Regions from separate parts of the Longispora fulva genome, predicted to be linked through region 2. Evidence: riboswitches for the same ligand, from Rfam matches in the RefSeq annotation. Region 2 holds a riboswitch; each other region holds the start of a gene.
The links. A riboswitch is a leader RNA that binds a small molecule or an ion and turns the genes downstream of it on or off. The one in region 2 is predicted to bind ZMP and ZTP.

Region 1 (7,228 bases), 300 kb from region 2:
GGCGAGTTCGTGCCCGTCACGGCGCAGTGCGGCGAACGGTAGCCGTAGCGCGTCGCGGGTGCCTTCGAGCACCCCGGTGAGGTCGTCGGCCGCGAGCCGCGCGCCGACCCGTGACACGGCCCGGACCGGGTCGGACCGTGAGCCGTACAGCAGCCGGTCCACGCCGCGTTGCAGCCGGACCCGGGCCGGGTTGAACGCGAGCGCGATGACGAGGGTGGCCACGACCGGCGCCCCGCTGCCGCGCAGCAGCGCGTCGAAGGCCGCCAACAGTCCGGTGTAGGCGGCGATCACGGAGGCGGTGAGCAGCAGGTAGCCGACGGTGCGGGACAGGACGAGGCGGATGTCGAGCAGCTGGTGGCGCAGGATCGCGATGGTGATCGCCACCGGGACGAGCGGGACGGCCAACAGCAGCAGGATCGGGCCGCCGCCCACGAGCCAGCGCGGCAGGTTCAGCCCGACGGCGACGGTGACGGCGAGGACCAGCCACAGCAGTTGGCGGCGCAGCTGTTCGTCGCCGCGCCGGTAGCGGACGACGAGGCCGGCGAGCGCGGCGAGCAGGGAGAACAGCGGGGCCAGGTTGCCCACGAACGCCAGCGGGCCGGGGAGGGCCAGCGCCAGGTACGAGTGGATCCCCCGCACCGGCTCGGACTCCGTGGACATGGCCAGCGCGAACAGGGCTCCGAAGAGCACGGTCAGCCCCAGCGTCCACCGCCAGCGTGGCGACACCGGCCGGCCGGTCGGGAACAGGTGCAGCGCCAGGGGCCAGAACATGCAGATGCCCCAGGGCCAGGCGAGGTAGAAGACGCTCAGCAGGGTGCGCAGTACCGGATCGGGCCAGTGGTGGGTGGCGCCGTACAGCCCGACCTGGCCGGCTGCCGCGGTGGTCAGCGGGGCCAGGCCGGTGGCGAGCAGGAGCCAGCCGACCGGGTTGCGGGGCCGCTGGGTGGCGAGGATGCCGCCGCACACCGCGAAGCCGACGCCGATCGCGGTGTTGGTGACCACGTACGAGTCGATCAGGTCACCGGCCGCCACCCGCTGACCGAGGGCCACGACGGACACGGTGAGCACCTCGACGGCCGCGACCGCGCACAGCGCCCACGCCAGGGTCCGTTGCCATCTCGGTGCGCTCACCACCCCATCCTGGGCCATGGATCCCGGATGCGGAGGGGGGCTGGCCCCTAATCGTGCCGGGCATCTTCCCGACCGCGGCGGGACGCCGGCCTCAACCGGTCGGGGGCGGGTGGGCTGGAACGTGGACGGTGTTCCCGTTCCCGAAAGGAGTGTCCGATGACCACCCCACGCGACACCCGCACCGTCCGACGGGTCGGTGCCGCTGTGCTCCTGCCGCTCGGACCGCTGTCGATCGCCGTGCTGCGCGGCGTCCTGCCGTACTTCGGCACCGGCGACGACCAGGAGACCATCACCGCCACGGCGGCGCACCTGGGCCGGCAGGACGCCGTGCTGTGGCTCAGCGTGCTCGCCCTGGTCACGCTCATCCCGTCCGTGCTGGCCGCCGGACGGCTCGCCCAGCGGCGCGCCCCGGCGCTCACCCTCGCCGGCCTGGTACTGCTGGTGCCGGCTTTCGCGGCGCTGCCGTTCTTCGCCGTCGACCCGACCGTGCGGGTACTGGCCAGCGGCACCGTCGATCCGCGCACCGCCGCGACCCTGCTGACCGAACTCAGTGGACTGGCGCCGGTGGCCGTCGCCGGGGTGATCTTCGTGGCCGGTCACGTGGTCGGCATGGTGCTGCTCGGTGCGGCCCTGTGGCGGTCCGGCGCGGTACCGGCCTGGGCGGCCGTCGCCGTCCTCGTGTCCCAACCACTGCACGCCGTGTGCACCGCCGCCGGGTTCCAGCTGCTCGACGCCTGCGCGTGGGGGCTGACGGCGCTCGGGTTCGCCGTGGCGGCCTGGCGCGTGCTGCGCACCCCGGATGACGCCTGGGACCTGGGTCCCACCGTTGCCGTACCCGTCAGGAGGACGTCATGAGAATGTTGCGTACTGGTCTGGTCATCGCCGCTCTGCTGGGTTTGGCCGACATCGGCTCGGCCTTCGCCGGCGGGGAGCAGGGCCCGCCCACCGCGGTCGTCGTCGCCGACGTGATCCTGGGCCTTGTCACCGTCGTGGCCGTCGGCCTCGGGTGGCGGGGCCGCCGGGTCGCCGTCGGCACGGTCGTCGGCGCGCGGGTGCTGTCGGCGCTGAGCGCGGTGCCGGCGTTCTTCGTGGCCGACGTGCCCACGGAGCTCAGGGTCGTCGTCGCCGTGATCCTCGCGTTGACTGTCGCGGCGGTGGGACTGCTGCTCGCAGCGCCCCGCGTCGCCGGGGAGCGCCGGTAGACGGGGCCGGTCGGCCCGCCGCGCCTGAGGGGGCGGAGTCGGCATCGGGTGAGTTCTGAGCGGGGCGCGGACCACATGGTCCGCGCCCCTTCGGACAATCTGCGCTCGGATGGCTAGCAATGCTAGGGTGAGGTGTGTCCATCCACGCGCGCCGTGAGCGCGAACGCACCCAGCGCCACGAGCTGATCGTCACCGCCGCCCGGGAACTGGCCGAGGCCGAGGGCTGGGAGGCGGTGACGACCCGCAGGCTCGCCGACCGGATCGAGTACAGCCAGCCGGTGCTCTACAGCCACTTCTCCGGCAAGGACGCGATCGTCGCCGCGGTCGCGGTGCGCGGCTTCGCCGAGCTGGCCGGGGCACTGGCCGCCGCGCGCGGTGCGGGGGAAGCCGGGGAGCCCGGGGCGGCGCTGGCCGCCGTCGCCCGGGCCTACGTCGACTTCGCGCACGCCAATCCGGCGCTCTACGACGCGATGTTCAGCCTGGCCACGGACCTGCCGTTCGGCGGGCCCGACGCGCCCGAGGCGCTGCGGGAGGCGTTCGGCCAGCTGCTGGGCGTGTTCGTCCCGCTCGCCGGGGATCGCGACGCCGAGACGTTCACCGAGGTGGGCTGGAGCGCGCTGCACGGCCTGGTGACGCTGACCCGGGGCGGCAGGCTCCGCCCGGACCTGGCCGAGCGCCGCCTCACGATCCTGGTGGACCAGCTCTCACGACCCTGAAAACCAGGAATATTCTCCGGTTACGGCGACACCTGATCCGGTTTCCAGCGGCCCGACACCTCGCGGGACCCGGCGACGTCACGCCCGGGCCGCGTCCAGGGTGTGCCGCAGCAGCAGGGCGGTGGTCACGGGACCCACCCCGCCGGGTACCGGACTCAGCGCCCCCGCCACCGCGGCCACCGACCCGGCGTCGACGTCCCCGACCAGTCCCCCGTCGGCCGTCGGATGGGTGCCCACGTCGATGACCACCGCGCCCGGGGCGACGTGGTCGGCGGTGACGAGGCCGGCCCGGCCGACCGCGACGACCAGGATGTCGGCGCGCCGGGTGACGGCCGGCAGGTTCACGGTCCGCGAATGGCAGACGGTGACCGTGGCGTCGCGGTCCAGCAGCAGGTGCGCGAGGGGTTTGCCGACCACCGTGGACCGGCCGACGACCACGACCTCCTTCCCCGCGAGGGCGATCCCGTGGTGGTCGAGAAGCGCGACGACGGCCTCTGCGGTCGCCGGTGCGTACGCCGGCAGGCCGGTGGCCAGCCGACCGAGGCTGACCGGGTTCGCGCCGTCGACGTCGCGGGCCGGTTCGATGGCCAGGGCCACCTCGCGGGCGGACACCCCGGCCGGCAGCGGCGTCTGCAGGATCACCCCGTGGGTGCCGGGGTCGGTGCCCAGCGCCACCAGGGTCGCCGTGATGGTCGCGGCGTCGGCGTGCGGGCCCAGGTCGACGACCTCGCAGGTGATGCCGACCTTGCCGGCGGCGCGGGCCAGGGAGCGCACGTACCAGGCGCTGGCCTCGTCGGCGGTGGCGGTGACGATCGCGAGCTTCGGGGCCGGCCCCTGGGCGACCATGGCCGCGACCTCGGCCCGGATCGACGCGGCGAGATCCTTGCCCGACAGGGGCGACGCGACGCCGTCACCGGGCAGGCGTGCGCCACCGGAGGTGAGGTCCGCTGCCGCGTGCCCGGTCATGCCGCGATCCGTGCGCGGACGGCGGTCGTGACGGCCTCGGCGCGGGCGATCAGGTCGTCGACCCCGTCGAGGGCGGCCAGAAGTTCCCGGCGCGCGTCGGGGTCGACGACGCCGGCGAGGTTGACCTCCACGTTGACCCGAGAGGTGGTCGCGGCGGCGCGGGCGGCCTCGGCGGCTGCGGCGATGTCGGTGACGACGTTGCGGTTGCCGACCGGGAGCAGGTCCTCGGCGAGGGCCACGAGCCGGGCGGCGACACCCAGTACGGCGGCCGGCGGCCGGGCCGCAGCGACCAGGGCCGCGGCGAGGACCTCGCGGGGTCCCCGGTACGCGGCGGCCACGGCGGCGAACGCCTCGGCGTCCTCGGCGACGAGGGCCACGGCGCGGGCGCGCAGCCCTTCGGCCTCGGCGAGCACGGCCCCGATCAGCGGGGCGTGTTCGGTGTACTTCGGGCCGTCGCTGTAGCGGGCGACCATCGCGAGCAGGGCCGCGCCCTGGGCGGCGTGCAGCGCCGCGGACGCGCCGCCGCCGGGTGCCGGACTGCGGCTGGCCAGTTGGTCGAGAAATGTCTGCACACGAACCTCCGTCGTCGACGAAGGTGCCCAGGCGGTCGACACCGTGCGTTGTGTGGCTGCCGCTCCCCGGTGGTGATCCACCCTCGCCAGTCGCGACTGCCTCCGAATCTACCAGGCGCGCGGAATCGGCCCGGATCGCGCGGGCGAGCCGGCGAGCGCGGCCGTGGACGGCGTCGGAGCGCCGCGGCGCGCGGCGGCTACCAGGTGGGGCGCAGCCGGCCGGGGGCGGCGACCCGGGCCAGGTCGGCGACCATGGCCGCGACCCGGTGCTCGCCGATCACCGCGGCCCACCGGGCCGCGGCCTCCTCGGCGGCGGCGTCGGCGGCCCGGGTGCAGGCCCAGCCGCGTTCGGTGAGGGTGACCAGGCGGGCGCGGGCGTCGCGCGGGTGGGGCTGGCTGGTGACGTACCCCTTGCGGGTGAGTTCCTCCACGAGCTGGCTGGCGGCCTGTTTCGTCACGCCCAGGTGTTCGGCGACCTGCCCGACGGTGGCTCCGGCCGGGGCGAGCCGGACGAACGCGAAGCCGTGCGCGGGGCGCACGTCGTCGAAGCCGCGGGCGACCACGCCCGAGTGGATGGCCTCGCTGAGGGTGTTCGCGGCGGCGAGCACGAGGTAGGCCAGCGCCCGGTGGTCGGTACTCATGAAAGCAGTTTGACATCCCGGACAAGATCCTTGACCATTTTAGTCAAGCCACTTGTCTAGTTCCGAGGAGTCACCGTGCCCGTCATCCACCCCTCCGACGCCGTCGTCTACGAGATCCACGGCAGCACCTTCACCTCCTACGCCGCCCCGCGCAGCGGCAGCGCCGAGCTGTGCGCGTGGCGGGTCGACGTCCCGGCCGGCGTGACCGGCGTCGCGCACCGGGTCACCCGCGAGGAGATCCTGCACATCACGGCCGGATCGGCCACCGTCACCCTCGACGACGAGAAGCAGGACGTGACCGTCGGTGACGTGATCATCGTGCCGGCCGGCAGCCTGTTCGGGATCGACACCGGGGCCGAGGCGCTGTCCGCGTGGGTGAACACCAGCGTGGGTCTGCGCGCCGCCCTGGCGGACGGTTCGTGGCTCACGCCGCCGTGGACGGTCTGACACTGTGGTCGGGTCCCGCGGTCGGCTCCGGCCGACCCGCGGGACCCGACTGCGTTCTGCGACGCCGCAGCGACCGACCGCCCTGGTCGCGGGCGTATTCCCGCCGCGTGCGGTGGGACACGTCAAATTCCGCGAGGTTGCTCACATTGATCGTTAAGGAACCCGGCCGTATCGTCGACAGGGAAACTTGAACGCTCAAGCACCGTGGAGGACAACGATGATTGCTCCGGCCGGAATACGGACCAGGGTCCCGGTGCCGCTGCGTTTCGGCGACGGTTTCACCACCCCCGCCGAGATCGTGACCTTCACCGGGCTCGCTGACGGTAAGGAGCACCTGGCCATCGGCCTGGGCGATGTCACCGGCGTGGACGTGCCGCTCGTGCGGGTGCACTCGGAGTGCATGACCGGCGACGTGTTCGGCTCGGCCCGCTGCGACTGCGGTCCCCAGTTGCGCGAGGCCGTCGAACGCATCGCCGAGCACGGCGGCTGGCTGCTGTACCTGCGCCAGGAGGGCCGCGGCATCGGGCTGTACGCGAAGCTGGACGCCTACGCCCTGCAGGACACCGGCCTGGACACCTACGCGGCCAACCGCGCCCTCGGGCACGCCGACGACGAGCGCGACTACACCGCCGCCGCCCAGATGCTCGCCGCGCTGGGCGCCCCCCGGGTGGACCTGCTGACGAACAACCCGGACAAGGCCGCGCAGCTGCGCGACCTGGGCGTGGACGTGCGCGTCCTGGCCCGCACCGGGGTGCACGCCACCGAGGCGAACCTGCGCTACCTGCACGCGAAGGTCGAACGGACGGGTCACACCATCGACCTGACGCCCGCCGCCTGACATGCCGAACAGCACGCTCTCCGAGCCCCGCTGGCTGACCGAACCCGAGCGGCGCGCGTGGCTGGCCTTCCTGGTCACCACGCGCCGCCTCGACGAGGCGCTCGACCGCCAGCTCCAGCGGGACTCGGGGATGCCGCACACGTACTACATGATCCTGGCGATGCTGTCGGAGACCGAGGGCTGGTCGCTGCGGATGAGTGACCTGGCGGAGCGGACGAACTCCTCGCAGAGCCGGCTGTCGCACGCCGTGGCGCGGCTGGAGGAGAACGGCTGGGTCATCCGCAAGAAGTGCTCCAGCGACGGCCGGAGCAACTGGGCGACCCTGACCCGGGCCGGGTTCGACACGCTGGCCGCCGCCGCCCCCGGACACGTCGAGGCGGTCCGCCGGTACCTGTTCGACGCGCTGACCCCCGAGCAGGTCGAGCAGTTGGCGACGATCAGCGAGGCGGTGCTCGACCGGCTCGACCAGGACTGATCAGGGCAGGGGCGCCCACGGCCGGAACGGGCTGTCGGGGCCGGGGTTGTTCTGCGCTGCGGCGTAGAGCCGGCCGTTGGGGGCGAGGTGGAACACGACCACCCGCCCGGACGCGTCGACGCCCGCCGCCGGGGTGTCGATCGAGGCGCCGGCGGCGTCCGTCCATCCTGACGGCCCCCAGCCCTGCGGGGTCTGGCGGATGTGGCTGATCCCGGTGGCCTCGTTGCGGGCGAACACGAG
Region 2 (7,228 bases):
CAAGGACGGCCGGCTCTGGGCCACCGAGGACCGGGGTGCCACCTGGCTGGAGCGCACCGCGCCCGGAGTGGACGTCGTGCGGGTCCTCGGGCCGAACCTCGTGATCGGCGGCCCCGGGGCCCACCCGCTGGGCGAGCAGCCGTCCGCCGCCGGTTACCAGGTCAGCGTCGACGGGGGGCGGACCTGGATGCCGTTGCGGGAGTCGGGCCGGCCGGTCGCCGCCGTACCCGAGGGCACCCGGCCGGTGAGCTGCGACGATCTCCGCAAGGGCTGCCGGGTGCGGGTCGTCGACCCGGTCACCGGCATCCTGTCGACCCTTGCCGCGCAGCCCCGCCTCGACGGCCTGACGATCGACCCGTCGTCGACCGGGGCCGGGCTGTGGGCCGCCGGGTTCGATCCGGGCACCCACAAGGCCGCCATCGCGACCAGCGCCGACAGGGGAACGACCTGGTCGATCACCGTGCTGGCCGCCGAGGAGCCCCGGACCGCACCGGTGCCGGTGAACATGCCGTACCTGGCCAGCTTCGACGGCCGGACCGGGTACGCGACGTTCGTGGGCGACGGCGGTCCGGTCCGGGTGTACCGCACCGCCGACGGCGGCCGGACGTGGCACCGCGCGGCGGCGGCGATGCCCGGTGGGGCGTACCTGCTCGGCCCGTACTCCGTCGCCACCGCCGACGGGACGCACCTGATGGCGGTCCAGCTCGGGACGGGCACCGGCTACCTCGCCAGCCCCGACGGGGAGACCTACCAGGTGCGGGAGGTCGCCGGGCTGCCCGGGCTGGGCGCCGCGCCGCGGTTCCTCGGACCGGGCCGGCTCGCGGCCGGCACGCCGCGTGCGATGTACCTGTCCGATGACGGGGTGACCTGGCGCGGGATCACCCTGCCGTAGTCCCTCACCCCGACGAACGCGGCGACCACGCACCCCGGCCCCGCGATCGAGGGTGGCGACCCGGGGCGCCGGTCCGGGGCGGACGCTCCGACCGGCCGCCCCGGCACTCGGGGCCGGGGCGGAACACGGTACGAGCCACCCGCCACCCACGGCATCGGGGAATCCTCCCGAGCGCCTACACGTCGTCCCACGCCAACGAACTCATCCTCCAACCGGCGGCCGTCCGGACGAACTGGGTGGTCTTGTGGCCGGAGCCCTCGAACCACGCGCCGTCGAGGAATCCGGACTTACGGTAGTGGCTGAACCGGTGCGCCACCGACCCGAAGATCTCGGTCCGCTCGGAGACCTCCCATTCGGAGAACTCCGTCAATGTGCCGTCGGTGAGGATCTTCTCCCGGGGCGCGATGAACGCGTCGAGGTCGTACACCACGGGTGTGGCTCCCACGTTGCTGATGATCCGGCCCTGCGGGAGGAACACCTCGCGGATGACGTCGACATTCGGCCGGGTGCCGCCGGTGTTGGTGAACGCGCCGAGGAAGGCGCGCGTCAGCTGGTCGAGCTCGGCCTTGACGTCGGCCTCCCCGTGGACGGCGGTCGCGGGCCACTCGTCGGCGAGGATCGACCAGACCTGCTTGTCGTGCCGGAGCCCGTCGGCACCCGTGAAGTATTGCCGCAGGGTGCCGTCCAGGCTCATGCCCAGCCGCTGGGCGACCCTGACGCTGCGCGCGTTGTCGGGAAGGGTGCGCCACTCGGCGCGGGTCAGGCCCCGTACCCGGAACGCCCAGTCGATCATCATGCGCACCACCTGGATGATGAGCCCCCGTCCCTCCGCGGCCGGTTCGAGCCAGCAGCCGATCTCGCACACCCCGAGGGCGGCGTCGAAGCTGACGAACATGGTGCCGCCGACGAGGGTGCCGTCGAGCCAGATGCCGTAGATGCGCCGTCGGTCCGCCGCCGCCTCGTCGGCGTAGCGCTGGAGCACCGCCCGGGCGGCGGGGAGATCGGCGGCGACGAAGCCCGGGCCGACCCACGGTGCGATGTGGGTGCGGGCGCGGTCGATGTGGGCCAGGAACTCCTCGGCGTGCCGCGGCTCGAGCGCGCGCAGTTCGGCGTCGGCGCGCAGCGGGGTGGTGAACATTGGGCCCTCCATTTACATAACGACTGTTGCGCGAATGTATCCTGGCGATATGCCACGCCACAAGGGAGATCACGAGGCCCGCCGCCGCGACGTGTCCGGGGCCGTGTGGCGGGTGCTGGCCGCGCGCGGGTTCGGCGGCCTGACCCTGCGGGCGGTCGCCACCGAGATGGGCGCGACGACCGGCCTGCTCACGCACTACTTCCCCAACAAACAGGACCTGCTCGCCCACGCGCTGACCCTGCTCGACGAGCGCCGGGCGACCCGGCCGAGGCGCGTGGCGGCCCCGGCGGCCGAAGGGCTGGCCGCCCTGCGCGCCGCGCTTCTGGACATCCTCCCGCTGACGCCGGAGGCCGCGGCCGACAACCGGATCTGGGTCAGCTCCTGGGACGCCGCGCTGGCCGACCCGGACCTCGCGGCCGGGCACGCCGACCGGTACGGGCGCTCGCGCGAGCGGATCCGCCGGCACGTGGCGGCGGCGCAGGGCCTCGGGGAGTTGCCGTCGGGGGATCCGGACGACCTCGCCGCCGCGATCCAGTCGTTCGTGCTCGGGCTCATCGTGCAGGCGCTGCTCGGGGCGGAGGCTTTCCCGCCGGAGCGGCAGATCCGACTCCTGGACCGCTACCTGGCTGCGCTCACGACCCCGTGCTGACCTCGGGTGGAGGCGTTTCGCGGCCGGACGTCGGTCCGCTTCCGCCGGGGCGCCGGTGGCCGCCTCCGGCGCGCAGGGGTCGTCCGGTTCCGGTGTGGCCGGTGGCGCGGGGTGGCCCAGGTAGCATGGCCGCCGCGACAGTCGGAGCGTCACCACGGAGGTCCCGGGAATGAGTGTGGCGTTCTTCGCCCTCGGCGGCACGATCTCGATGGCCGGCGCCGCCGGTGAGGTCGTCACCCGGCTGAACGCCGCGGCGCTGGCCACCGGCGTGCCGGGGCTGGCCGAGCTGGGCGTGGGCCTCGACGTGCACGACATCGAGGCGGTGCCGAGCGCCAACCTGACCTTCGCCCATATCCTCGACCTCGTCGACCGGGCCACGGACGCGGTGGCCGGGGGCGCCAGCGGCGTGGTCGTCACCCAGGGCACCGACACGATGGAGGAGACGGCGTTCCTCGCCGACCTGGTGTGGGCCCTTCCCCAACCGCTCGTGTTCACGGGCGCGATGCGCAACCCGACCCTCGCCGGCCCGGACGGCCCAGCCAACCTGCTGGCCGCCGTCGCCGTCGCCGCGGATCCCCGGGCGCGTGACCTGGGCGCTCTCGTGGTGTTCGCCGACGAGATCCACGCCGCCAGGTGGGCGCGCAAGACGCACAGCACGAGTACCGCGACCTTCGCCTCCCCGAACGCCGGCCCACTCGGGCACGTGGTCGAACGCCAGGTCCGCGTCCTGACCCGCCCACCCCGGCACCCGCCCCTGCGCCGCCCGGATCCGCACGCGCTGCCCGACGTCCGCGTCGCGCTGCACACGGTCACGTTCGACGACGGGGACAGCCTTCCGGCGTACGCCGACACCCACCACGGACTCGTCGTCGCGGGCTACGGCGCGGGACACGTCCCGTCCGCCCTCGCGGCGCACCTGGGGGAACTCGCGCGGCGCGTCCCGGTGGTCCTCACCTCGCGCACCGGGGCCGGTTCGGTGCTGTCGAACACCTACACGTCGGTCGGCTCGGAGACGGATCTCCTTCGCCGGGGGCTGATCAACGGCGGTTTCCTGCATCCGCACCAGGCACGGGTGCTGCTGCGGACCCTCGTCGCGGCCGGAGCGGGGGTCGCCGAGATCCGTCAGGTGTTCGCCGAGCGGGGGTGACGCGCGGCTAGGGCCGAGGCCGGCCTCCATGCCACCAGGGACCCGTTCGCGCGTTTCCGGGTTACCGTCGAAGGCGTGCGCATCGTGCTGGCGGGTCTCCTGGTGCTGGTCCTCGGCGGATGCGCGGCGGCACCCGCGGAACACGCCGCGCCCGGGCGGAGCACGTCGTCGGCGTCCCGGCAGACCCCGTCGGAGGTCGACGCCACGCTGGCCAGCCTGCGCCGGGTCGACGACCTGCCGCTGTACGAGATGACCTACGTCGGCGACTACGACGCGCTCACCGGCGTCCCAACGGTCGCGGCGGCGAGCCCGTTCGGCTGCTCCCTGTTCGTCGCCTCCGGTGGTGCGGCACCGTTGTTCGGCCGCAACTTCGACTGGGAGCCGAACGCGGCGATGGTCCTGCACACCGCCCCGCCGGACGGGTACGCCGCGGTGTCGATCGTGGACCTGTCCTACCTCGGGGTGGGGCGCGGCGATGACCTGGTCCGGGCGCCGAAGACCCATGGGGAGCTGCTCAACGCCCCGCTGCTGCCGTTCGACGGCATGAACGAGCGCGGCCTGGCGGTCGGCCTGGCCGCCGACGACTCCGGTCGCGCCGGACGGGAGGCTGGCCGGCCCACGGTCGGGGGCGTGCGGGTCCTGCGGCTGATCCTGGACCACGCGGCGACCGTGGCGCAGGCTGTGGAGCTGCTCGGCGGGTACGACATCGACTTCTCCGGCGGACCGGCGTTGCACTACCTGTTCGCCGACGCGACGGGGGCCTCGGCGGTGGTGGAGTTCGTGGACGGCCGCACCGAGGTGTCGCGGGGCGGTCCACCGTGGCAGGCGCTCACGAACTTCCGGCTGGCGGGCTCGGACGTCGCGTCCCGCCAGAACGACCGGCGGTACGCGACGCTGCGGGCCGGCCTCGACCGGGCCGGGGGAGTGCTGACCCCCGACGCCGCGATGGGACTGTTGCGGTCCGTCGCCCAGCCGCACACCCGGTGGTCGGTGACCTACCAGCTCGACAGCCACGACGTGCGGGTGTCGACCGCCGCGCGGTGGGAGACTGTGCACTCCTTCCGGCTGTGAACCGCCACGGACCGCGGGCCCGGTACCCGGCGGGGCCCGGCGCCGTACCGGGAGGATCTAGTGGTGGAAGAGGCGGATGCCGGTGCGGGTGAGCGTGATGCCGTGTTCGCGGCAGGCGTCCTCGACCTCCGCCGAGCGGGCCGACCCGCCCGGCTCGGCGATGTGGTCCACGCCGTGCCGGTGGGCGTGGTCGACGTTGTCCCGGAACGGCAGCGCCCCGTCGGAGACGAACGCGACGCCGCGCCGCGCCGCCAGCCACGCCCGGCGGTCCCCGGCCGCGAACTCCGGCGCCGGCGTGGCCAGCGCCGCTGCCAGTCGCGCGTCCTCGTCCGGGGTCAGGCCGCCCTCCAGGTAACGGATCTGCCAGTTGATCCTGTCCTGTCGGCGGACGCCCGGCCGGAAGTCCAGGCCCCGGACCGCCGGATGGCGGCGCAGCCACCACGTGTCGGCCTTCGCGCCCGCCAGCCGGGTGCAGTCCACCCGGGACTGCTGCCCGGCCCCGATGCCGAGGGTCGCCCCGTCGCGCAGATAGCACACGGAGTTGGACTGGGTGTACCGCAGGACGATCAGGCCCAGCAGCAGGTCCCCGGCGGCGGAGGAGGAGAGGTCCAGCGCGGTGGTGAGGGGGACGCTGTCGCGTTCCTCGGTGAACCGCAGGCCGAACACCTCCCGCGACTCCAGCACCGGTGCCGTGAACGCCGGGTCGGCCTGCAGGACCAGGAAGCGGCCGTTCTTCTTCCCGGCGAGGGTCGCGACGGTGCCGGGCTCGTAGCCCGGGGCGATCACCCCGTCACACACGACGCGGGACAGCAGGTCGGCGAGTTCGGTGTCGACCGGGTGCGAGACGGCGGCCAGGTCGCCGTACGAGGACTTCGGGTCGGCGTCGCGGGCCCGCACGTACGCGCTGGTGACCGCGCCGACCCGGTCCAGGCCGTACAGCCCGGACGTGACCTCGTCGACCGGGCCCGCCATGGCGGCGCCGGCGGGTGAGACGTGTTTGAAGGACGCCGCGGCCGGTCGGCCCAGGGTCCGGGCCGCCTCGCTGACCAGCTGCCAGCCGTTGAGCGCGTCGAGCAGGTTGATGGCGGACGGGGTGCCGTTGAGCACCCGGACCGGCCACCGGCCGGGCTGCACCGGGGTGACGGTCGCGGCCTGGTGCGGATTGGTGCCGTAGCGCAGGTCCATGTGGGGACTCCTCAGTCGGGACTGACGGAGGCGCCCAGGCGGTCGACGCTCACGCGGGAAGGCTGGCCGCTCCCCGGTGGTGGTCCACCTTCGCCAGTCGCGACCAGTGCCGATGCTACCGCCCGCCGCCCGCGTGGCAATGCCCTGACCGGCGCGGAAGCGCTCAGGCGGGCCGGGCCCGCGCCTTCATCTGGTACATCGCCCGGTCCGCCCGGTCGATCGCGCACGTCAGCCCGCTGTCGGTGAGGTGCGACCAGCCGATCGCGAGGTTCAGCGCGCTGTCGGGGACCAGAGAGTTCCAGTCCTCGGCGGCGACGGCCTCGTGGATCCGGCTGCCGGTGGCCCGCGCGCCCGGCAGGTCGACGTGCGGCAGGACCAGGACGAACTCGTCGCCGCCGTACCGGGCCGCGAAGCCCTGGCCGACCGCGCGGGTCAGCACCCCGGCCAGGCGCTGCAGGACGAGGTCGCCGGCGAGGTGGCCGTAGCGGTCGTTGACGGCCTTGAAGCCGTTGAGGTCGGCCACCCCGACCGTGGCGGGGGTGCCGGCGGCGAGCAGTCCGGCGGCGTACTCGTGCAGCCGCCGCCGGTTGGGCAGCCCGGTCAACGGGTCGGTGAGGGCCGCGTCGGCGTACCGGTCGGCGACCCGGCGCAGGTTCTCGTGGTCGATCCGGGCGGCCACCCCGTCCACGAACAGTGCCGACAGCGGGTCGAGCGCCAGGTGCACCGCCCTGCTGGCCGCGCGTTCGGCGGCGATCGCCAGGGGCAGCCGGCCGGCGAGGGAGTGCGCGAGGGCCGACAGCCGGTGGGCCTCGGCGACCCCGAACGTGGCGGGGTGCACCGGTCCGGCCTCCAGCAGGGCGAGCGCGGCGTCGCCGTCCCCGGCCGCCAGCTCGGCGCACACCGGGGTCAGCGCCCGGATCGTCCGTTCGTCCGCGTCGTGTCCGACGCCGTCGAGCAGCCCGCTGAGGTCGGGGACGCTGGGGACGCCGAGCGCGGACAGCCGGGCGGCGGCGTACGCGATGTGCGCGCGGTCCACCGACCACGCCGGCGCGACGCCCCGCCCGAAGTCGTCGACGACCTTGCGGAGCAGCCGGACGGCGGTGGCCGTGTCGCCCCGGTGGTCGACGGCGACGGCGTGGCGGACCC
Region 3 (7,228 bases), 3.8 Mb from region 2:
TGGGCGAGCTCGTCGGCGTACCTGCGGGCGTCGCGCATCGTCAGCGCCTGCCGGCCGACGAGCGCGAAGGCGACGGCCGTGGCCGCGTACGTCGCCCGGACGGTCAGCGGGCCCACCGTCACCAGGTGGTAGAGCGTCGCGCCCAGGGCCGCGGCCACCGGAAGCATCGACAGCCCCGTCCCCAGGCGCGGCAGCGGCGCGTGCCCGGCGGGGCCCGGCCCCGGCTCGCCCCTGGTCGCCCGGACCACGGCCGCCACCAGCACGCCGACCCCCGCGAGCCACAACACGAGCCCGGCCGGCCGGCTCCCCGGCAGCGCCGCCCACCGCCACAGGACCTGCGCGAACGTCCCAGCCGACAGCAGCCCGGCCCCGGCGGCGACCGCGAACACCGGACCCTTGGGCTGGCTGGCCCGCAGGCACACCGCCATCCCCACCCCGCACACCACGGCGACCGTCGCGCCGGCCGCGCCCACGATGACCGGCGGCATGGCGATCCGGGGCCCCAGCACCAGCAGACACACGACATAGGCCCCGCTGCCGGCGACGAGCAGCCCATCGAGCACCGCCCGGACCCGGGCGCCCCAGCCGCGCGGGCCGCCCCGCATGGTCAGCAGGCCCGCGAGCAGGGACCCCGCGCACAGCACGCCGGCGAGGGTGGTCAGCCGCACCCCGATCCGCGCGTCGGCGGACAACGCCAGCCCGTGGGCAAGGACAGACACCCCAAGACCGGCGACCAGCCACGGGGCCCTGCCAAACGGAACAAGCGTGCGAGGGGGCACGATAACTACTGTGCCGAACTTTTCCCCGATTCGGGACACACAGCGTGTCCGCTATCTGTCACGGCGCTGTCCCGCACAGTGGGCCGGCGGACGGGTCAATGGCGGCCGCCGACCGGCGGTGGGAGACTCGTGCTATGCCTGAGCTGCGGTCGAAGACCTCCACCCATGGCCGGAACATGGCCGGCGCGCGTGCCCTGTGGCGTGCGACCGGAATGACGGACGGCGATTTCGGAAAGCCCATTGTCGCTATCGCCAACAGCTTCACGCAGTTCGTACCGGGGCATGTGCATCTGCGGGATGTCGGGAAGATCGTCGCCGGTTCGATCGAGGCGTCCGGCGGGGTGTCCAAGGAGTTCAACACGATCGCCGTGGACGACGGGATCGCGATGGGCCACGGCGGGATGCTCTACTCGCTGCCGTCGCGGGAGCTGATCGCCGACGCGGTGGAGTACATGGTGAACGCGCACTGCGCCGACGCCCTGGTCTGCATCTCCAACTGCGACAAGATCACGCCCGGCATGCTGCTGGCCGCGCTCCGGCTGAACATCCCCACCGTGTTCGTCTCCGGCGGGCCGATGGAGGCCGGTAAGACGGTCGCGATGAACGGCGTCGTCACCCACAAGCTCGACCTGATCGACGCGATGGTCGCCGCCGCCGACCAGGCCGTGTCCGACAGCGACCTGGACAAGATCGAACGCTCGGCGTGCCCGACCTGCGGATCCTGTTCCGGCATGTTCACCGCCAACTCGATGAACTGCCTCACCGAGGCCATCGGCCTGGCCCTGCCCGGCAACGGCTCGGTGTTGGCCACGCACGCGCTGCGCCGGGGGCTGTTCGAGGAGGCCGGCCGGACGGTGGTCCGGATCGCCGACGCGTACTACGCCAACGACGACATGTCCGTGCTGCCCCGGGCCATCGCGTCCCGGGCCGCGTTCGAGAACGCCGTCGCGCTCGACGTGGCGATGGGCGGCTCCACGAACACCGTGCTGCACCTGTTGGCCGCCGCCCGCGAGGCCGAGGTCGACTTCAACGTCGCCGACGTCGACGAGATCTCCCGGCGGGTGCCGTGCCTGGCGAAGGTCGCGCCGAACTCACCGAAGTACCACATGGAGGACGTGCACCGGGCCGGCGGCATCCCCGCGCTGCTCGGCGAGCTGCACCGGGGCGGGGCGCTGCGGACCGACGTGTGGTCGGTGCACTCCCCCTCGCTCGACACCTGGCTGGCGGAGTGGGACATCCGCAGCGGATCCGCGTCGGCAGCGGCACTGGAGCTGTTCCACGCCGCGCCCGGCGGGGTGCGCACCGTCGAGCCGTTCTCCACCGACAACCGGTGGTCCACCCTGGACACCGACGCGGAGAACGGCTGCATCCGGTCCGTGGAGCACGCGTACTCCGCCGACGGCGGGCTGGCCATCCTGTTCGGCAACCTCGCCCCGGACGGGTGCGTGGTCAAGACTGCCGGCGTCCCCGACGACTGCCTGACCTTCACCGGACCCGCCAAGGTGTACGAGTCCCAGGACGACGCCGTCACCGCGATCCTCGGCAACCAGGTGGTGGCCGGGGACGTGGTGGTCATCCGGTACGAGGGGCCCAAGGGCGGGCCGGGTATGCAGGAGATGCTGTACCCGACGTCGTTCCTGAAGGGGCGGGGGCTCGGGCGGGCCTGCGCGCTGATCACGGACGGCCGGTTCTCCGGCGGCACGTCCGGGCTGTCGATCGGGCACGCCTCCCCCGAGGCGGCGGCTGGCGGGCTGATCAGCCTCGTGCGCGAGGGGGACACCATCGTGATCGACATCCCGAACCGGTCGATCCGGTTGGACGTCTCCGACGAGGAGTTGGAGGCGCGGCGGGTGGCCGAGGAGAAGCGGGACAAGCCGTACACGCCGGTGGACCGGGAGCGGCCGGTGTCGGCGGCGCTGCGGGCGTACGCGTCGATGGCGACGTCCGCGTCCGACGGAGCGTACCGGCTGGTGCCGTAGGGCGACTCGTGGCTGACGCCGGATTCGAGTGCCCCTCGGACCGATGCGCGCCGGGTCGGGTGTCGCCGTAACCTTCTGAAGGTTTTTCAGGCAAGGAGGGCGTAGACCGTGGAGACCTCCGCGGCCACGCCCTTCGACGCCGACAGCGTGATGTTCACGAAGGCCAGGCTGCGGCCGGCCTTCGTGACCTCCGCGCGGACCAGGGTGTCCTCGCCGAGCACCGGGCGCTGGAAGGTCGAGGACAGCTGCACCGTCGTCATCGGGAAGAAGCCGCCCCTGGTCGCCGACAGGGCGATCACCGACGCGGTGTCGGCGGCGGCCATCATCGCCTGCCCGGACAGCGCCCCGCCCTCCCGGGCCAGATCGGTCGACCACGGCAGCCGCAGGGTCGCCGAGCCCTCGCCGACCTCCTCGACGACGAGCCCGAGCGCGAGCACCCAGGGGGCGAAGTGGGCGGCCAGAATCGCGTTGCCCTCCGCGGGCGTGAGTCCCATGGCGGCCGAGCATAACGGCTTGATCTCGTGATCGGTGGCCGTCGCAGGTCGACTAACATGTCAGGTACGCGACTGGCGCGGGTTGGGTGGACATAACCACCGGGAAGCGACACTCGCCGAGCACCGTGCGCCTGGGTGCCGGGACAAGCGAAAACATGTCTGGAGACGAGCAGTGCACGAGCCATCGATCTCGCACCTGGCCACCGAGGATCCGCAGATCGCGGGTCTGATCGAGGCCGAGGCGAAGCGCCAGTTCGAGAAGATCCGCATGATCGCCTCGGAGAACTACGTGTCGACCGCCGTGCTCGAGGCGACCGGGACGGTGCTGACGAACAAGTACTCCGAGGGCTACGCCGGCAAGCGGTACTACGAGGGCCAGCAGTTCATCGACCAGATCGAGACGATCGCGATCGAGCGGGCCAAGTCGCTGTTCGGTGTCGACCACGCCAACGTGCAGACCTACTCCGGCTCCCCGGCCAACCTGGCCGTCTACCTGGCGTTCCTGAACCCGGGCGACACCGTCCTCGGCATGGGCCTGCCGGCCGGCGGGCACCTGACCCACGGCTGGCCGGTGTCGGCCACCGGCAAGTGGTTCAACGCCGTGCACTACGGCGTCGAGAAGGAGACCGGCCTCGTCGACCTGAACAAGGTCCGCGAGCTGGCCCTGGAGCACCGGCCGAAGCTGATCATCTGCGGCGGCACGGCGATCCCGCGCACCATCGACTTCCCGGCGTACGCGGCGATCGCGAAGGAGGTCGGCGCCGTCCTGCTGGCCGACATCGCGCACATCGCCGGCCTGATCGCGGGTGGCGCGCACCCGTCCCCGGTCGGGTACGCCGACGTGATCTCCACCACGACGCACAAGACCCTGCGCGGCCCGCGCGGCGCGATGCTGATGTGCAACGCCGAGCACGCCAAGGCCATCGACAAGGCCGTGTTCCCCGGCCTGCAGGGCGGCCCGCACAACCACACGACGGCGGGCATCGCTGTCGCCCTTCGCGAGGCGGCCACCCCGGAATTCAAGGTCTACGCCCACCAGGTCGTCGCCAACGCCCAGGCCCTGGCCGCCGCCCTCGTGGAGCGCGGCTTCGACCTGGTCTCCGGCGGCACCGACAACCACCTGATCCTCGCGGACCTCACCCCGAAGGGCATCGCCGGCAAGCCCGCCGCGCAGGCCCTCGACGCCGCCGGCATCGAGCTGAACTACAACACGGTGCCGTTCGACCCGCGCAAGCCGTTCGACCCGTCCGGCATCCGGCTCGGCACCGCCGGCCTGACCACCCGGGGCCTCACCCCGGAGCAGATGCCGCAGGTCGCGGCGTGGATGGACGAGGCGATCGGCGCGGCCCTCAAGGAGGACACCGCGGAGCTCGACCGGATCGCCGGCGAGGTGTCCGACCTGCTGAAGGCCTACCCGATGCCGGGCTACGCCTCGGAGTAGTCCCTGATCCACGACGATGCCCCGGCTCTGTGCCGGGGCATCGTTTCTTTTTCCGGTTACGGCGGGAAGTCCCCCGCCCGCCGGTTCACCCCGCCCGTCGGCTGGGCGGCGCGTAGCTGAGCAGCGGTTCGACGTGCTCCGCCGGGGCGGCGCGCCCCAGCGCCTCCCCCTGCCCGTACCGGCAGCCCGCCGCCTTCGCCGCCGTCAACGCCTCCGCCGTGCCGATCCCCTCCGCCACCACCTCGTAGCCGAGTCGGCGGCCCAGGGTCACCACCACGGCCGTCGCCGCCCCCGAGCCCTTCACCAGGTCCACCGACAGCCGGCGCAACTGGCGCATCGTCGACGGCCCGAGGTCGGTGCCACCGAGCGCCACCCGCACGCCCAGCGCGCGCAGCCCGGCCAGCTGGCTGGTCACCCGGCGCGAGTCGCCCGGCCCCGTGACCTCAACGACCAGGCGGGCCGCCGGCACCCGGTGGGTGGTCAGGGCCGCGGCGACGCCGGCGACGTACAGGACGGATTCCAGCTCGGCGGGCTCGGCATGGACCGAGATCCACAGGTCGCGGCCGTCGGCGAGCCAGCTGGCGAGCTGGCGGCACGACCGGTCGAGCACCCACGCACCGAGCAGTGGGGTGAGACCGGCTTCTGCGGCCATCCGGAGCAGCTCGGCGGGACCGACCCAGCCGAGCCCCGGATGGTGCCAGCGGGGCAACACCTCCACCCCGGCGGTCCGGCCATCGGTGAGGTCGACGATCGGCTGGTACCTCAGGTCCAGCGCGCCCTTCTCCAACGCCGCCCGCAGATCGGGGCGGCGCCTGGCCGGCAGCCGACGGGGCCGGCGTTTGTACAGCCACGCGCCGCCCGCGACCAGGGCTGCGAGCAGGCGCAGCCAGAGCGCGTCGGCGACGACGGCCACGGCGAGCGCGAAAGTGATCAGAATCGTCATCCGCCCACCTCCCTCGCCCCCTGTCTAACGAGGAGAGAGGTGCCCAGTTACCCGTGGGCCACCGACCAGGCGCGGTTGACCGCCATCCTGACGGACGACGTCTTCATGTCGCCCGTCGAATACGCGCGCCAACGCTCCATTCACCCCTGCGGTAGTGCCCTGATCGAGTCCGGCCGCCCCGTGGATAGTGCCGCACATCGATATGCTGCCCGCATGGGAAACAACAGCGGCGGACCGTTTCGTCCCTCTTCCCCGACACCCAGACCACCCATCAAGGCGCGGTTACTGACCGCCCGGAAGGTGCTGCTGGGCGCGGTGCTCGCCGGGGTGCTCACCACGGTCACCGGCCTGACGACCGGAGGCATCCAGTGGGCGTGGAACCGGCTCACTGCCGACTCCAGCCCGCTGGACATCGCCCGGCTGCCTCCGCTGCCGGAGGCCACCGACCACGGGCAAGGTACAGCGACCGCCTTTCCCGGAGGTGCGGTGGCGATCGGCAACGCGCAGTTCAACGCACAGGCGTACACCGGATCCGGCTCGTGCACGCTGCGCGGGACCCTGCCACGCCCGGTCGGTCAGGTGCGACCACCGCGAATAGTCGACGGGCGGCCGGACATCGACGGCTGGAGCAGGGACAACAACGTCGGCGACATGGACAGCACCAGGTACTCCTTCGTGGTCTCAGCGAAACCGGGAAAGTCCGTGACCCTGACCAGAGCACACACGCTGTTCGTGGCGCGCCCCCAACGGCCCAAGGACGGGACAGTGGTCAGCCTGCACATCGGCACGGGCTGCGGTGCCGGTGGCAACTTCCGGTACTTCTCGACCAACCTCGACGATCCCCTCGGCAACTGGACTCCGAGCACGGGGGAGACGACCAACTTTCCGTACATCGTCAAGGACGGAGAGCCGGAGATCTTCGTACTCACAGCCAGCGTGGTCGACTGTGACTGCATCTGGCGCATCCAATTGGACTGGGCGTCAGCCGCGGAGACCGGGCATACCATCATCGACAACTCGGCCGGCCACAACTTCCACACAATCGGCTCAGGCGGCTACTCCCAGGCCGAATGGTGGCTCGACTACAAGACCAAACATTGGGTCGTGGACCGGCCGAAATCCCCACCCTGGGCTTAGCAGGGCCTCTCCGTAGTCGCCGGTGGAGACCGGGGCAGGGACCTCCGTAACCCCGCATGGGGTTGATCTTGGATTGTGGTGCCCGCTGAGGTCGCGGAGGGCTGTGGGACGATCGGGGGCGTGGGTCGACGTAGAGATGTAGTCAGATTTCGGTACAGCGGGGCGATCCTGATCGCGGTCGCGTTCGCGCTGTTCGGGGCCCTGCCGTTGGCGCTGAGCAAGTGGTGGCTTGCCCCCGTGCTGCTCGTGCCGGCCGCGATCGGGCTGTGGGCCGTGCGGGCCGGGGTCGACGCCGCTCCGGAGGGGCTGACGGTGCGCAGCGCCGTGGGCAGTCGGCGGCTCGGCTGGGCCGAGATCGACGGGTTCGAGGCGGTCGGCCGGAAGGTAACGGCGCTGCTGCCGTCCGGGGCGGCCGTGCCGTTGCCGGCGGTCCGGCCGACGGACGTGCCCCGCCT

Region 1: linked by a shared signal. The riboswitch ahead of IW245_RS07975 (cyclodeaminase/cyclohydrolase family protein) and the one ahead of IW245_RS06635 (phosphoribosylaminoimidazolecarboxamide formyltransferase) in region 2 are both predicted to bind ZMP and ZTP.
Region 3: linked by a shared signal. The riboswitch ahead of glyA (serine hydroxymethyltransferase) and the one ahead of IW245_RS06635 (phosphoribosylaminoimidazolecarboxamide formyltransferase) in region 2 are both predicted to bind ZMP and ZTP.

The regions. Positions count from the first base shown of each region.
Region 1 covers NZ_JADOUF010000001.1:1,817,024-1,824,251, forward strand. The annotation lists gene IW245_RS07950 (sensor histidine kinase) at 1-1,131, opposite strand, end outside; gene IW245_RS07955 (hypothetical protein) at 1,288-1,986, shown strand; gene IW245_RS07960 (hypothetical protein) at 1,983-2,333, shown strand; gene IW245_RS07965 (TetR/AcrR family transcriptional regulator) at 2,468-3,049, shown strand; gene IW245_RS07970 (bifunctional 5,10-methylenetetrahydrofolate dehydrogenase/5,10-methenyltetrahydrofolate cyclohydrolase) at 3,128-4,015, opposite strand; gene IW245_RS07975 (cyclodeaminase/cyclohydrolase family protein) at 4,012-4,587, opposite strand; ZMP/ZTP riboswitch at 4,606-4,691, opposite strand; gene IW245_RS07980 (MarR family winged helix-turn-helix transcriptional regulator) at 4,785-5,228, opposite strand; gene IW245_RS40410 (cupin domain-containing protein) at 5,304-5,675, shown strand; gene IW245_RS07990 (GTP cyclohydrolase II) at 5,893-6,513, shown strand; gene IW245_RS07995 (MarR family winged helix-turn-helix transcriptional regulator) at 6,515-6,988, shown strand; gene IW245_RS08000 (DUF8189 domain-containing protein) at 6,989-7,228, opposite strand, start outside.
Region 2 covers NZ_JADOUF010000001.1:1,520,535-1,527,762, forward strand. The annotation lists gene IW245_RS06610 (WD40/YVTN/BNR-like repeat-containing protein) at 1-892, shown strand, start outside; partial or broken gene IW245_RS40350 (GNAT family N-acetyltransferase) at 1,488-2,030, opposite strand; gene IW245_RS06620 (TetR/AcrR family transcriptional regulator) at 2,080-2,679, shown strand; gene IW245_RS06625 (asparaginase) at 2,849-3,826, shown strand; gene IW245_RS06630 (carcinine hydrolase/isopenicillin-N N-acyltransferase family protein) at 3,902-4,897, shown strand; gene IW245_RS06635 (phosphoribosylaminoimidazolecarboxamide formyltransferase) at 4,955-6,082, opposite strand; ZMP/ZTP riboswitch at 6,108-6,193, opposite strand; gene IW245_RS06640 (GGDEF domain-containing protein) at 6,246-7,228, opposite strand, start outside.
Region 3 covers NZ_JADOUF010000001.1:5,330,340-5,337,567, forward strand. The annotation lists gene IW245_RS23930 (putative bifunctional diguanylate cyclase/phosphodiesterase) at 1-719, opposite strand, end outside; gene ilvD (dihydroxy-acid dehydratase) at 914-2,758, shown strand; gene IW245_RS23940 (PaaI family thioesterase) at 2,845-3,252, opposite strand; ZMP/ZTP riboswitch at 3,311-3,396, shown strand; gene glyA (serine hydroxymethyltransferase) at 3,425-4,693, shown strand; gene IW245_RS23950 (EAL domain-containing protein) at 4,779-5,636, opposite strand; gene IW245_RS23955 (hypothetical protein) at 5,712-6,773, shown strand; gene IW245_RS23960 (PH domain-containing protein) at 6,894-7,228, shown strand, end outside.